DNA from 2 places in the Desulfobaculum sp. SPO524 genome. Region 2 is predicted to be linked to the other one. Evidence: predicted binding sites of a transcription regulator. Region 2 holds the regulator's gene; the other holds the start of a gene.
What was found. Region 2 encodes HrcA, which represses chaperone genes, less so after heat shock. Its sites were predicted from a motif close to TGTTAGCACTCNNNNNNNNNGAGTGCTAACA; they were not measured.
Positions count from the first base shown of each region.

Region 1: groES (co-chaperone GroES) is a predicted target of HrcA. The motif match lies at 2,539-2,569, and genes of this name have one in related genera.

Region 1 is NZ_JBJDSB010000004.1:87,857-92,271, reverse strand. Features, by position in the region: gene groL (chaperonin GroEL) at 524-2,170, opposite strand; gene groES (co-chaperone GroES) at 2,213-2,503, opposite strand; gene ACI3L3_RS13465 (phosphate/phosphite/phosphonate ABC transporter substrate-binding protein) at 2,828-3,766, shown strand; gene ACI3L3_RS13460 (ATP-binding protein) at 3,773-4,415, shown strand, end outside.
Region 2 is NZ_JBJDSB010000001.1:150,300-154,714, forward strand. Features, by position in the region: gene rfbB (dTDP-glucose 4,6-dehydratase) at 1-236, shown strand, start outside; gene rfbD (dTDP-4-dehydrorhamnose reductase) at 233-1,120, shown strand; gene hrcA (heat-inducible transcriptional repressor HrcA) at 1,160-2,188, shown strand; gene grpE (nucleotide exchange factor GrpE) at 2,222-2,770, shown strand; gene dnaK (molecular chaperone DnaK) at 2,918-4,415, shown strand, end outside.

The DNA of each region.
Region 1 (4,415 bases), on a different contig from region 2:
CCCATTTTGGAGCGTTTTCAACCCCGCAAAAGCGCTCAACCGCTCAAAATTTTGACCGCACCAAAACCTAAGGAGATGCAAATACAATCGATTACACCCGATTAGAGCGAAATATCCACAAATGTTTCCGTGGCGAGAAGAACATCTTCTACGCCGCAACGTGCGGCACACGACGAACGAAAACACCCCACTCCCCAATCTTTCATCCACACCCACGCCCCGCCATCTCCATCCACACGGACGAGAGCCGTCAGGGGTGACGAGCGCCTTCTCTGCGCGCACCCGTGATGAGCGCACTCGGGATTCTCAAGGGTCCGCGACCCTTGAGCCTGCGGAGCACAAAAAGCCCCGCCCTCACCCACCACGCCACCACCCATCCCTCCTCACTCCCTCCTCCCGCCACCGCTGGGCACCTGACTTGGCTGCCAGCCCTCCGCCCGCTCCAGACAAAGGACGCAAAAAAAAGGCCGGCCCCGAAGGGCCGGCCCATATGTCTTCGCAATGGAATGGTCGCGGATGGCGTTTAGTACATGCCACCCATGCCGCCCATGCCGCCCATGCCAGCAGGCATAGCGGGAGCAGCTGCGCCCTTCTCTTCGGGCTTTTCGGCGATGGCGCACTCGGTGGTGAGCAGCAGGCCAGCCACGGAGGAGGAGTTCTGCAGAGCGCTGCGGGTCACCTTCTTAGGATCGATGACACCGGCCTTGATGAGGTCTTCGTACTCGCAGGAGGCGGCGTTGAAGCCGTAGCCGTCCTTGTTGGAGCGGACCTTCTCGACAACGATGGAGCCTTCGAGGCCAGCGTTGTTGGCGATCATGCGCAGGGGCTCTTCGATAGCGCGGGAGATGATGGAGACGCCAGCGGCCTCGTCATCGTCGGCCACGGAGACCTTCTCCAGCACGTGGGAGCAGCGGACCAGAGCCACGCCGCCGCCAGGCACGATGCCTTCTTCGACAGCTGCGCGGGTGGCGTTGAGTGCGTCTTCCACGCGGGCTTTCTTTTCCTTCATCTCGGTCTCGGTGGCAGCGCCAACGTTGATCACAGCGACACCGCCGACGATCTTGGCCAGGCGCTCCTGGAGCTTCTCGCGGTCGTAGTCGGACGTGGTCTCGTCGATCTGCGCGCGGAGCTGAGCCACACGGGCCTTGATGTCTTCGGCTTCGCCAGCACCGTCAACGATGGTGGTGTTTTCCTTGTCGATGACAACACGCTTGGCGGTGCCAAGGTCGTTAACGCTGACGTTCTCGAGCTTGAGGCCGAGATCGTCGGACACAACCTGACCACCGGTGAGGATGGCGATGTCCTTGAGCATTTCCTTGCGGCGCTCGCCAAAGCCGGGGGCCTTGATGGCGACCACGTTCAGGATGCCGCGGAGCTTGTTCACAACGAGGGTAGCGAGGGCTTCGCCGTCCACGTCCTCGGCAATGATGACGAGGGGCTTGGACATCTTGGCAACCTGCTCCAGAACGGGCAGGAGATCCTTCATGTTGGAGATCTTGCTCTCGTTGATGAGGATCATGGGCTCTTCCATTTCGCAGACCATCTTCTCGGGGTTGGTCACGAAGTAGGGGGAGAGGTAGCCGCGATCGAACTGCATGCCTTCCACAACGTCGAGGGTGGTCTCGAGACCCTTTGCTTCCTCAACGGTGATGACGCCTTCCTTGCCGACCTTGTTCATGGCCTCGGCAATGATATTGCCGATGGTGGCGTCGTTGTTGGCGGAAATGGTGCCGATCTGGGCAATTTCCTTCTGGTCGCGGGTGGGCTTGGTCAGCTTGACCAGCTCTTCGGAGAGGGCCTCGACAGCCTTGTCGATGCCGCGCTTGATGGCCATGGGGTTGCGGCCGGCGGCCACAAGCTTCACGCCTTCGGTGAAGATAGCCTGAGCGAGGATGGTCGCCGTGGTGGTGCCGTCGCCGGCAACATCGGAGGTCTTGGAAGCAACTTCCTTAACCATCTGGGCGCCCATGTTCTCGAACTTGTCTTCCAGCTCAATCTCCTTGGCGACGGTGACGCCGTCCTTGGTGATGATGGGGGAGCCGAAGGACTTTTCGATGACAACGTTACGGCCCTTGGGGCCGAGGGTCACCTTGACGGCGTTGGCAAGGGTGTCAACGCCAATTTTCAGCTTTTCACGGGCCTTTGCGTCAAAACGGATATCTTTGGCCATTGTGGTCTCTCCTCTCTAAAAATCTATTTGCGATCGAAAATTCTACTGCTCGACGATAGCCAGGATGTCATCCTCGCGCATGACGAGGTGTTCCTTACCGTCAATCTTGATCTCGGTACCGGCGTACTTGTTGAAGAGAACCATGTCGCCTTCCTTGACGGACATAGCGATGGTCTTGCCGGACTCGTCGGTCTTGCCGGGGCCAGCGGCCACGATTTCGCCACGCATGGGCTTTTCCTTGGCCGTGTCGGGGATGATGATGCCTCCGGCGGACACTTCCTCACTCTCCAGGCGCTTGACCAGGACTCGATCGTTAAGCGGCTTCAACTTCATTTCGGTTCCTCCATTAGCGAATTTTTTCGATGCGCTGTTAGCACTCGGTCATGGCGAGTGCCAATCGCGACGCTAAGCAGTTATAGCTTGATTCAGCAAAAAGCAAACCCGAAAACCGGGCAACGCATGAAACATTAGTCCGCCGGGGGGGATAGTCAACACCTGTGACGAAATTTTTTTGGAACTTTTTTTCGCGCCCCCCTCGCCGCATCCGCGTCGGCCCCGCGACAACCCTTGCTTCCCGGCCTTTTGACGGGGTTTCCCTTCGGGGCGCGTCAGGGTATGGTAAATGCGCTCTACCATCGCACCCTTAAGGAAAACATCATGTTCAGACCTCTGAAGTACACCCTCGCGCTCACCATCATTCTCGGCTTCGTCGCGGTCTTTGGCTGCACGGACCCCGAACCGGTGAAAAAAGTGGATCTCTCCCACAGGGAGGAGGTCACCTTCCGTGCCCGCAAAGGGGAAATCACTTACGCCTATCTGCCACAGTACTCCCACAGCGTATCCTACCAGCGCCACCACCTGCTGGTGGAGCATCTGTCCGAGGCTACGGGGCTGAAATTCCGCCAAGTGTTCCCCGATACCTTTGATGAGCACATGAACATGGTGGGCGAAGGCCTCATCGATATCTCGTTCTCCAACCCCTTCATCTACGTGAAGCTGGCGGACCGCTACGGCGCGCGCGCCTTTGCCAGAGTGGTGGAGCGCGGGCGCGGGGCCAACTTCCGCGGGCAAATCATCGTCCGTACCGACAACCCGGACATCAAGACCTTACAGGACGTCAAAGGCCAGCACTGGCTGGCGGTGGACCCCTCTTCCGCCGGCGGCTACCTGTTCGCCCTTGGGCACTTCCTTGAAAACGGCATCAAAAAGCACGACTTTGCGGAAATCGCCTTTGCCCCCGGACCGGGCGGCAAGCAGGAGAAGGTCGTCCTTGGCGTGTACTCCGGACGCTTTGGCGTCGGCTCCATCCGCGAGGGCACCCTCGACGTTTTGGAAGGCGCTATCGACCTCTCACGCATCCGCGTCCTTGCCACCACCCGCTGGTACCCCGGCTGGGTCTACGCCGCGCGCAAAGGCCTTGACCCCGAGGTGGTCCGCAAGGTGAGCGAGGCCATGGCGGACCTTTCCATGTCCGACCCGGCAGACCGGCAAATATTGGACCTGGCCCAAATTATTGAAATCATCCCGGCCCACGACAAGGATTTCGACCCCGTACGTGACCTTGCCAGGCGCATTGGCCTTAACCTTTCCCGGTAGGACGGCATGACCGAGCACAACGCACCCCTTTCCCTGCTCCAGCGCCTGACCAATCCGTTTCTGCGCTTTTTGCGCGAACGGCTGGACCCCTATGGCCGAAAACCCCTGCCCGGCATCCGCCTGCTCACGCGGATGCGCTTTAAGGATAAGATTAACTTCGGCATCACCAGCGTGGTGATCTTCTTTGGCGTCTTGTCGGCGGTGCTGGTCAGCCGCGTGGCCGTGGTCACCCTGCTGGAGGAAAACCGCGACCGGGGCCGTAGCATGGCCGTGAATATGGCCTCGCGCGCAGTGGACCCCCTGCTGGCCAAGGACTTTCTGCGCCTGAAAAACCTCGTGGACGAAATTGAGCGCCTGTCGGACTACACGCTCTACGCCTTTATTCAGGACAAAAACAACGACGTACTGGTACACACCTTTAAACGCGGCTTCCCAGTGGAGCTTATAGGCGCCAACGCCCCGCAGGAGAACGGCGTCAGCATCCAACTGCTGGATACCGGAGACAAGCGCATCTACGACTTTGCCGCGCCCATTCTCATTGGGGACTGGACCTTCGGCACGGTGCGCCTTGGCGTCTCGCAGGCGCGGGTGCAGGCCGTGCAGCGGCGGGTGCTGACCACCATTGTGGGCGTCACCGCCGCCGTGGCCG
Region 2 (4,415 bases):
TGGGCAAGCCCGATGACCTCATTTCCTATGTGAAGGACCGTCCCGGGCACGACCGCCGTTACGCCATGGATTATTCCCTCGCCAAGGACGAACTTGGCTTTGAGCCGCTGTACGACTTTGAGCGCGGCCTTGCCGAAACCCTCGCATGGTACACCGACCACCGCGCATGGCGCGACAGTGTGCAAAGCGGCGAGTACCGCTCCTTTATGGACGACTGGTACGGGGAAAGACGATGAGCGAAGAGCAATTACCACGGGCGCTTGTTCTGGGCGGAGCCACCGGACTGCTGGGCATGGCCCTGAAAAGCGCCCTGACCGCAAAAGGCTGGGACGTCACCACCACCCCCCGTCCCGGCGACTGGGCCTTTGACGTGGAGCGGCTGCGGGACTTTATTGCCACCGCGCGCCCCGACGTTATTTTCAATACGTGGGCCTACACACAGGTGGACCTTGCCGAGGACGAACCCAAGGAAGCCCGCCGCGTCAACGCCATCCTGCCGGGCATTCTGGCCCGCGCTGTGAAGGATATGGACCTCACCCTCGTGCACTACTCCACGGACTTCGTCTTTGACGGCAAAAAGGAAACACCCTACGCCGAGGACGACACCGTGGCCCCGCGCTCCGTCTATGGCGAAACAAAACGCGCCGGAGAGCAGGCCCTTCTGGCCGAGGAGCTTCACCGCCTCATCATCATCCGCACCGCGTGGCTGTTTGGCCCGGACAAACGCAACTTTGTGCGCACCATGCTGTCCCTGTGCGCGGAGCGCGACACCCTCGGCGTGGTGCACGACCAAGTGGGCTCGCCCACGTACACGCCGGACCTTGCGGTCTACTCCCTCGCCCTTGTGGAATCCGGCGAAACGGGCATCTTTCACATCACCAACTCCGGACGCGCCAGTTGGTGCGAACTGGCCTGCGAGGCCGTGCGCTCGGCGGGCCTACCCTGCACGGTCACGCCCATTGCCACGGACGAGTACCCGCAAAAGGCCACACGCCCGGCATTCTCCGTACTCGATACCAGCCGCTTCACCGCGGCCACGGGCATCACGCCCCGGCCATGGGTGCATGCCGTGCAGGAATACGTGTACAGTGAAACGGCACCGGAAACGCCCATAGACTAGACAGCACCGGACGCCAGCCGTCCGCAGCGGAAAACCACCATGCCCCTGAGTTCACGTGAGACAGCAGTCCTGACCACCATTGTCGAGGACTACATCCGACAAGCCACGCCCCAAGGCTCGCGCACCGTTGCGCGGCGCTGTGGGCTTGGGCTGTCTGCGGCCAGCATCCGCAACACCATGGCCGACCTCACGGAAAAGGGCTTTCTGGCCCAGCCGCACACGTCCGCGGGGCGCGTTCCCACGCCCCGCGCCTTTCGCCTGTATTTGGATACGGTCCTCACGCCCCCGGAACTGGCGGGCACGGAGCGCGAAGTCATCCGCGAGAGTTTGGACAAGGCCGGGCTGGAGATTGCCGACATCCTGCGGCAGTCCTCGCGGCTTTTGGCCGCGCTGTCCCAGCAGGTGAGCATGGTGCTTGCACCCGGACACTCCGACGTGCGCTGGCGCAGCCTCGACTTTGTCCCCGTGCGCACGGGGCTGGTAATGGCCGTGCTGATCATGGAAGGCGACATGGTGGAGCACCGCCTTGTGCCCGTGGAGCACGGCGTCACCCGCGACGACCTGACGGCGTTCAGCAACTACCTGAACCACCACTACGCCGGAAAAACCCTCGGGCAGGCGCGCGCCCATATCCATTTGGAACTCAAAAGCGCCCACCGCCGCCTGAACCGCCTGTACCTGCAGGCGCTGACCCTTGCCCGCGACACCTTTGAGATGGACGCGGAGCGCGACTTCTACCTTGATGGCACCGCCCACGTCCTGACCCAGCCCGAATTTGCGGACGTGGACACCATGCGTGAACTGCTCCAGCTTCTGGACGAACGTTCGCGCCTGCTGGAACTCTTGGACGGCACCATCGATGCCGGGCACACCAACGTCACCTTCGCCAAACACGACCCCGCCATTTCCAAAGGCCCCTACGGCCTCATTTCCGCGCCATTCGGCGCGGCGGACACCAGCAAGGGCGCTCTTGGCGTCATCGGTCCGCTGCGCATGGACTACGCAAAAATTCTCCCGGTGGTTGACTTCACCGCCCGGATGCTTACTGAACTTCTCAGCAATCGCTAACACCAGCACATCCAAGCGATCCTGGAGACCGCAATGACAAAGAAGCAGAATGTTGAACCTGCCGAAACCGAGCAGGAAACTCCCGAAGTGGAGGAAATTGAACTCACGGACGAAGAGCTGAGTGCCCTGTGCGCCGAGCGCGTCTGCCCCGAATGTCCGGAAAAGAAACACGCCGACGACGAGCGTCTGCGCCTGCTTGCGGATATGGAAAACACCCGCAAGCGCCTTGAGCGCGACAAGGACGAGTTCCGCAAGTTCGCCGCCGACAAAATTCTGGGCGACATGCTGCCCATTCTGGACAACCTGGACCTTGCCCTGCAACACGCACCAGACGACGAAGCCTGCAAGAACTTCGTCCTTGGCGTGCAGATGACGCACAAGATGTTCCTCGACACCCTTGCGGGGCACAACCTTGAGCCTGTGGGCGAAGTGGGCGAGGAATTCTCCCCCGAAATCCACGAGGCCGTGGGACAGGAAGAGCGCGAAGGCATGGAGGCCGGGCGCGTCGCAACGCTGATGAAAAAGGGCTATAGGCTCAACGGTCGCCTGCTGCGTCCGGCCATGGTTGTGGTGAGCAACTAACCCCCAACCAACCCCGTCGCCTGCGCTTTTGGTGAAAAAATTTTCACTCCCCTCTTTACAGCCGGGTCAGGCGCATTACTTTGAACAGCGTAAGTGACAAACGACTTTTCACGTCGAAAGTTTTTTCCAAGAGGAGGAATTCATAATATGGGCAAAATCATCGGTATCGACCTGGGAACCACAAACTCCTGTGTCTATGTGATGGAAGGCAAGGACCCCAAGTGCGTCTCCAACCCTGAGGGTGGCCGCACGACCCCGTCCATCATCGCCTTCACCGATAAGGAACGCCTCGTGGGCGAGCTGGCCAAGCGCCAGGCCGTCACGAACTCCGACAAGACCGTCTTCGCCGTTAAGCGCCTGATGGGCCGCAAGTTCGAGGATCCGGCCATTAAGGGCTGGGCCGACAACTGCCCTTACAAGATTGCCGCACACTCCAACGGCGACGCCTACGTCGAGCTCGACGGCAAGCTGCTCAGCCCCGCAGAGCTGTCCGCGAACATCCTGCAGAAGCTGAAGTCCGACGCCGAATCCTACCTCGGCGAGACCGTTACCGAGGCCGTTATCACCGTTCCGGCCTACTTCAACGACTCGCAGCGTCAGGCCACCAAGGACGCAGGCCGCATCGCCGGTCTTGAGGTGAAGCGTATCATCAACGAGCCGACCGCCGCGTCCCTCGCCTATGGCTTCGACAAGAAGGCCAACGAAAAGATCGCCGTGTTTGACCTTGGCGGCGGCACCTTTGACATTTCCATCCTCGAAGTCGGCGACAACGTCGTGGAAGTCCGCGCCACCAACGGCGACACCTTCCTCGGCGGCGAAGACTTCGACAACCGCGTCATCGACTACCTCGTTGAGGAGTTCAAGCGCGAAAACGGCATCGACCTCTCTCAGGACCGCATGGCCCTGCAGCGCCTCAAGGAAGCCGCAGAGAAGGCCAAGAAGGAACTGTCCTCCTCCATGGAGACCGAGGTCAACCTGCCGTTCATCACCGCTGACCAGACCGGCCCCAAGCACCTGCTGGTGAAGCTGTCCCGCGGCAAGCTGGAGCGTCTGGTGGAAGACCTTGTGGCCCGCACCGTGGAGCCCTGCAAGAAGGCCCTGTCCGACGCCGGCCTGTCCGCGTCCGACATCGACGAGATTATCCTCGTCGGCGGCATGACCCGCATGCCCCTCGTGCAGCAGAAGGTCACCGAGTTCTTTGGCAAGGAGCCTAACCGCAGCGTGAACCCTGACGAAGTGGTCGCCATGGGCGCATCCATTCAGGGCGGCATCCTCGCTGGCGACGTAAAGGACGTGCTGCTCCTCGACGTTACCCCGCTGTCCCTCGGCATCGAAACCCTTGGCGGTGTGTGCACCAAGCTCATCGAGCGCAACACCACCATCCCGACCAAGAAGAGCCAGGTCTTCACCACGGCGGCTGACAACCAGCCCTCCGTGTCCATCCACGTGCTGCAGGGCGAGCGCCCCATGGCCGCGGACAACAAGACCCTTGGCCGCTTCGAGCTGACCGGCATCCCGGCCGCCCCCCGCGGCGTGCCGCAGATTGAGGTCACCTTCGACATCGACGCCAACGGCATCGTTAACGTTTCCGCCAAGGACACCGGAACGGGCAAGGAACAGTCCATCCGCATCACCGCCTCCAGCG